Linked DNA regions of Halioglobus japonicus. The protein of the gene in region 1 interacts with the protein of each later gene in a pairwise test. Links are inferred from orthologs where the notes say so. Each region holds a gene or a part of one and is shown on either strand. Other genes may lie near its edges. The genes, in order: BST95_RS11735 and BST95_RS01055.

What was found.
Region 2: the proteins of BST95_RS11735 (region 1) and BST95_RS01055 interact in binary tests that used the Escherichia coli proteins (3 or more experiments, as listed by UniProt). The link is inferred for Halioglobus japonicus from one-to-one orthologs.

Annotation. Positions count from the first base shown.
Region 1 is NZ_CP019450.1:2,471,854-2,475,168, forward strand. Bases 206-3,204 are described here. They hold BST95_RS11735 (DsbE family thiol:disulfide interchange protein), read left to right. Parts: upstream 206-1,433; coding sequence 1,434-1,976; downstream 1,977-3,204. Other genes in these bases: BST95_RS11730 (heme lyase CcmF/NrfE family subunit), read left to right, coding at 206-1,444; BST95_RS11740 (cytochrome c-type biogenesis protein), read left to right, coding at 1,976-2,437; ccmI (c-type cytochrome biogenesis protein CcmI), read left to right, coding at 2,434-3,204. Outside these bases: more of BST95_RS11730, read left to right, coding at 1-205; more of ccmI, read left to right, coding at 3,205-3,315. UniProt on the Escherichia coli protein: Involved in disulfide bond formation. Catalyzes a late, reductive step in the assembly of periplasmic c-type cytochromes, probably the reduction of disulfide bonds of the apocytochrome c to allow covalent linkage with the heme.
Region 2 is NZ_CP019450.1:212,468-215,609, forward strand. What follows is about bases 239-3,064. They hold BST95_RS01055 (protein-disulfide reductase DsbD family protein), read left to right. Parts: upstream 239-903; coding sequence 904-2,226; downstream 2,227-3,064. Other genes in these bases: BST95_RS01045 (DUF2333 family protein), read right to left, coding at 239-266; BST95_RS01050 (copper chaperone PCu(A)C), read right to left, coding at 283-744; BST95_RS20235 (thioredoxin family protein), read left to right, coding at 2,208-2,648; aroQ (type II 3-dehydroquinate dehydratase), read left to right, coding at 2,880-3,064. In the rest of the region: more of BST95_RS01045, read right to left, coding at 1-238; more of aroQ, read left to right, coding at 3,065-3,142. UniProt on the Escherichia coli protein: Required to facilitate the formation of correct disulfide bonds in some periplasmic proteins and for the assembly of the periplasmic c-type cytochromes.

The DNA.
Region 1 (3,315 bases):
TTACATCGGTTACGCGGGTTTTTCGGTAGCCTTTGCCTTCGCCATTGCGGCGTTGCTTGGTGGTCGACTCGATGCTGCCTGGGCTCGCTGGTCGCGGCCCTGGACCAATGTTGCCTGGGCGTTTCTCAGCCTCGGTATCATGCTCGGCAGTTGGTGGGCTTACTATGAGCTGGGCTGGGGCGGCTGGTGGTTCTGGGATCCGGTAGAAAATGCGTCGTTTATGCCCTGGCTGGCAGGGACGGCACTTATTCACTCGCTGGCGGTGACCGAGAAGCGAGGCCTGTTCAAGAGCTGGACGGTACTGCTGGCGATCTTCGCCTTTTCGCTGTGTCTGTTGGGTACCTTCCTGGTGCGCTCCGGGGTGATTACCTCGGTGCACGCCTTCGCCAACGATCCCGAGCGCGGCGTCTTTATTCTGGTATTCCTGGCCATTGTGGTCGGCGGGTCACTGACCCTGTACGCGCTGCGCGCGCCGGCCGTGGCCAGCCGGGTAACGTTTGCCTGGGTGTCGCGGGAATCCCTATTGTTGCTCAACAATGTCGTGTTCTTGGTGGCAACGCTGACAGTTTTGTTCGGTACCTTGTTCCCGCTGCTGATGGATGCTCTGGGCGGTGGTAAGTACTCGGTGGGGCCACCTTATTTTAACGCGGTATTTGTGCCGCTGATGGCGCTGTTGGTGCCCTTTATGGGGGTGGGCCCGATTTCCCGGTGGAAGAAAGACACGCCGGCGCGGTGGCGCAGTGAATTGTTGCTGCCCCTGGCGGTGGCCGTGGTCTGCGCTCTGACCCTGCCGCTGTTCGGCGCAGATTACAACCTGTGGGTGGCGCTGGCGGTGCTGCTGGCAGGGTGGTTGGTGTTCGGTTTGGCCAGAGACTGCTGGAACCGGGTGAAAACTGCCAGCGATATTGGCCGCGGATTCCGCCGTCTGCCTGCCAGTTACTGGGGGATGGTGACCGCCCACCTGGGCTTTGCCGCATGCATCGTCGGCGTTGTTGCCACCAGTCAGTACAGTGTTGAACACGACCTCAAAATGCAGCCGGGCGACGTGGAAACGGTCGCCGGTTATGAGTTCCGCTTTGTCGAAGTTGCGCCGGTTCGCGGCCCCAATTACGTCGCCGATGAGGCCCGCTTCGAGGTGAGTCGCGATGGCAAGTTTGTGGCCCGGTTGGCGCCCCAGAAGCGCCGCTACCTCGCCGGTGGCTCGATCATGACTGAGGCGGCCATCGATCCCGGCCTGTTCCGCGACCTCTACGTGGCCATGGGTGAGCCCATTGGTGCGGACGGTGCGTGGGCCATCCGCCTGCACTACAAGCCGATGGTGCGCTGGATGTGGCTGGGCGCCATACTGATGGCACTGGGTGGCTTTACGACCGTGGCAGACAAGCGCTATCGCACTCGCAGGGCCGTGACTGCACCTGTCTCTGGAGCCCAGTATGCCGGCTAGATTAAAGCTGTTTTTGCCGCTGATTTTGTTTGCGGTGCTGGCAGCGTTTCTGCTCCGTGGCCTGCAACTGGATCCTACGGAATTGCCCTCGGCCTTGATAGATCAGCCCTTGCCCGCGTTTTCTCTGACTGCGTTGGGGAGTGGCGAAGCGCTCACCCGTGAATCTGTGACCGGCCAGGTGGCACTGTTTAATGTGTGGGCCACCTGGTGTGTGTCCTGTCGGGTGGAACACCCTTACCTGACCGACCTGGGTGCCGCCGGTGTAGCTATTTATGGCGTTAACTACAAAGACGATGACGCCGCTGCCATCACCTGGCTGGAGCAGCTCGGCGATCCCTATATTCTCAGCATCGCCGACCGCGAGGGCACTCTGGGGCTGGATCTGGGGGTCTACGGCGCCCCTGAAACCTACCTGGTGGATGCAGCCGGTGTTGTGCGTTATCGCCATGTGGGTGTGGTTGATGAGCGGGTCTGGACCACGATTCTGGCGCCCATTTACCGGGAGCTGGGTGGACAGGGAGGCCCTCAGTAATGCGTTTTGTTATTGCCTTGTTGGTGTTTGTCAGTATTGCTGCCCAGGCGGTGATCGAAACCTATGAGTTCAGCGATCCGGCGTTGGAAGAACGCTATCGGCAGCTCAGCGCCGAATTGCGCTGCCCCAAGTGTCAGAACCAGAATATTGCCGATTCCAATGCGCCGATTTCCCAGGACTTGCGCCGGCTGCTCTATGAGCAACTGGAGGCAGGCGCATCCGACGAGGAAATTCTTGAGTACATGGTCGCGCGCTACGGCGAGTTTGTGCGCTATCGGCCCAGCTACGATGGCGCCACCCTGATTCTGTGGCTGGCCCCCCTGGGGTTGCTGGTGCTCGCGCTGGTGGGTGTGGTGGCGACCCTGCGTGGGCGCCGCAGCATGAGTGAGGAAGCGCTGCTTGACCCCGGTCAGCAGCAGCGACTGGATGAACTACTGGAGCAGGCAGGGCAGGATAAATGACGCTGTTTTTGGCGGGCTGTGTTGCCCTGGTCTTGTTGTCGGGGCTGTTCTACCTGCGCCCGCGCGCCGTTGAGAGCAGTGCCGAGGACCTGCAGCAGGCCAATCTCGAAGCGTATCGCCTGCGCCAGCAGGAGCTGGCCGAAGAGGGTGCTAGCGACCTTTTGGACGACGCCAGGTTGCGCCTGCTGGAAGACGATGAGTCTGCCATCGGCGAGACTGCTACCGCGCCGGACGTTGGGCGTTTTCCCGCCTGGGTCCTACTGCTGGCCCTCGCGGTATTCAGCGGCGGTGTTTATCTCCAGCTGGGTGCCATTGCGGATGTGCAGATCACTAGCGAATTGCGCGGTCTGGGCGATCAGAGTTCGCCGGAGCAAATGCAGTCGCTGATACGCTCCATCGAATCTCGCGCTGCTTCGCGCCCGCAAAATCTGCACTACCGGGCTTTGCTGGGCCGTTATTACATGGGACAGCAGGACTACCCCAAGGCAGCTGAGGTCTACGACGCGCTGTCGATGGCGGCACCCGAAGATGCCCAAGCGCTGGCCTACGCGGCCCAGGCACACTATCTGGCGGCGAATCGACAGCTCGACGACAGTGCACGGATGCGCGCCGAGCGCGCGCTGGCCATAGACCCGCACAATCGCACGGCGCTGGGGCTGTTGGGAATGGCCTCTTACGAACAGGCGCAGTACCGTGCTGCCGTGGAGTATTGGCAGCGATTGATCGCTGTAGAGCCGCCCGGTTCGGAAGCAGCCCGCATGATCGAGGGCATTATCAATCAGGCCCGTGCCAAGCTGGGTGAGCCGGTACCGGAATTGCCTGAGCCAGAGGTCGCGGCGGTATCGGGTGCCGGCGTATCGGTGCGGGTGGTTGCTCCG
Region 2 (3,142 bases), 2.3 Mb from region 1 along the record:
TCCAGCAAGGTTTCCATCACACCCATTAAGGCCGCCGTCGTCACTGAACCGGTGACGACTTCACCGCCGTCTGTCGCGGCGTATTCGGCAGCCTTCTCGCGCGGATCGAAGCGATCCGGCGTGCCACTCCAGTAAATGGCCAGCACCAGGATGATCAGCGCGTACACAAGTACGGCCAAGAGAATCCACTTGCCGGGGCCCTTCTCGGGCAAAACGTTCAACAGGCTGTCGCGCCATTCGTCCAAGGTGTCTCTTACTGCACTCATACCCTAGTCTCTACTGTCAGTGATGATGGTGGTGATGATCGCCCGCGCTGGCCGCGCTCTTGCGCACTTCGGCCTCAGTGCACAGCTCTTCTCCCGAGGCAAAGGTCAGACACAGGGTGCGGGTCTGGCCCGGCTGGGGCATGGCCTCAAGATCGAACAGCATAAGGTGCGTCCCCCCAGGGGCAAGCGCAACCGTGTCGCCAGGGGCTACTGTCAGTGTAGTCAATTCCATCATCCGCAGCAGGCCGTCGACCTCGGCCGTGGTATGGATTTCCACCTTGCCGGCGCCGGATACTGTGGCGGCGACCACTTCCGCGGGCTCGCTGCCGCTATTGGACAGCGATAAATAGGCAGCGGTTGTCTTCTGCACCGGCGGCAGGGCCCTGACCCAGGCATCGTCTATCGTCAGTGAAGAAGCGGTGGCTACCAGCGGCAGAGCGGCGAGCACTGCCGCGAAAACGCGAGTTCGAAACAACACGGTGACTCCAAAGGAAACTATTTACGCGAAAAGGCGTCCTAGACTACACCACGGTTGGCTCGCTCAGCCAGCGAATTGGGCCACGGGCCTTTGACTGATAGAATTTAGGCCCAGAACCGCCGGCACGGTGCCGACGGGGCCACAACATACGGAACCACTATGCGCCTGCTACTGGCCACACTGCTACTTCTTACATCCACTTTTTCTCAGGCCCAGTTACCCGGCACCAACAATCCGTTCGCGGCGGAGCAGCCGGACTTCCTGCCGGTTGAGGAAGCGTATCAACTGGAGGTCGAACCCAGTGATGAGGGCCTGCGCTTTTACTGGCAGATCGCCGACGGCTACTACCTGTATCAGCACGCGTTCAAATTCCAGGGTGAGGATGACGAGGGCGCACTGGCGCTCCAGGGCCAACTCCCCCAGGGCATAGACCGCACCGATGAGTTCTTCGGTGATGTCACCGTCTACTACAACCAGGCCGACGTCACCGTAGAGGCCGAGCGCCAGGGGGACGACACCGTACAGCTGACCGTCACGTCCCAGGGCTGCGCAGATGCGGGCCTGTGCTACCCACCGCGCAAACAGTTTTTCAGCTGGGCACCAGACGCTGGCACCGTCACCGAAACCACGCCGCCAGCGCGCAAAGCCAGCGTCGTCACTACACAGAAGAGTGCGCCCCAGAGCGATGGCGCCAGCCCGGCCCAGGGCCTGGGCTCGCTGCCCTACATGATGCTGCTGGCCTTTCTCGGTGGCGCCATTCTCAACCTGATGCCCTGTGTCTTCCCGATCCTGTCGCTCAAGGTACTCAGTTTCGCCCAGAGCACTGACGAGGACCGCCACCTGCACAGCTGGCTGTATACCGCCGGCGTGGTGATCAGCTTCGTGGCGATCGCCGCTGTACTCATCGGCCTGCAACAGGCGGGCAGCGCCGTCGGCTGGGGCTTCCAGTTGCAGTCGCCGGGTTTTGTGATCGCGCTGGCCTACCTGTTCCTGGTGATGGGCCTGTCACTGTCGGGGCTGGTCAGCCTCGGCGGTAATCTGATGAATACCGGCAGTTCACTGGCAGACCGCGGCGGCCTCAGCGGCAGCTTCTTCACCGGCGTATTGGCGGTGGTGGTGGCCAGCCCCTGCACGGCGCCCTTTATGGGCACCGCCCTGGGGTTTGCCGTCACCCAACCACCGGTAGTGGGACTGTCGGTCTTCGCCGCCCTGGGTGTCGGCATGGCCGCCCCACTGTTGTTGTTCAGCTACAGCGGTGGCGCCCGTGCGCTAATGCCGCGCCCGGGCCCTGGATGGAAACCCTTAAGGAATTCCTGGCCTTTCCCCTCTATGGCGCAGCCATCTGGCTGGTATGGGTGGCGGGTCGCCAGACTGGTGTCAATACCATGGCGGCCGTGCTTTGCGGTGCGCTATTGCTCACCCTGGGGCTGTGGCTGTGGCAACAGGGCGGTAAGCGCCGCTGGATGGCGGCCGCAGCTGTGATCAGCGCCATTGCCCTGGCGAGCATCGACAACCTCGACCCAGTGCGAGGCGGCCAAGCCTCACTGGGCGAGGGCCGGGTAGCCTGGTCTGAGCCAACGCTTGAAGAATTGCGCGCCGCCGGCAAGCCCGTATTTGTGGATGTGACCGCCGATTGGTGTATTACCTGCCTCGCCAATGAGCGGGCAGTGTTGTTCACCGACGACATCACCGCTGCCTTCGCCGACCACGGCGTCACCTATATGGTCGCCGATTGGACCAATTATGACGCCGAGATCGCCGAATTTATCGCCAGTCACGGCCGTACCGGCATTCCCCTGTACGTGATGTACCCGCCCCTGGGGGCCGGCGAACCATTTCTGTTGCCGCAAATCCTCACCGACCAACTGGTCATCGATGCCCTGAACGCCGTTTCTGGCAAATAGCCCGCACTTGTCGGCATGTTAGCTGACTTTACGCGCGGTTTCAGAGAAGATCGTTCTTCTTCCCCGAAACCGCCCAGCAACAGCCCGGAGAAGCCCACAACTTCCTAAATATTGCTAACTTCCGCTATCGCGCTGCTAAATGCTGGCAAAATGCCGATTTTTACCAAAGACGTGGACAAAATGTCGATATTACGCCACACTGCTGCAATAAATAGCGCCTGAGAACCCAACATGGCCACCATACTTGTCCTGCACGGCCCCAACCTGAACCTGCTCGGTGAACGCGAGCCGGAGATTTACGGCAGCACCACGCTGTCTGATATCAACCAGACGCTACAGCAACAAGCCCGCGACAAAGGCCACCACCTGCTCTATGTACAAAGCAACGCCGAGTACGAGCTGGTCGAGCGCGTCCAGGACGCCCGCCACGAAGGCGTGAACTTCATTCTGATTAACCCCGCGGCATTCACCCACACTAGTGTGGCCCTGCGCGA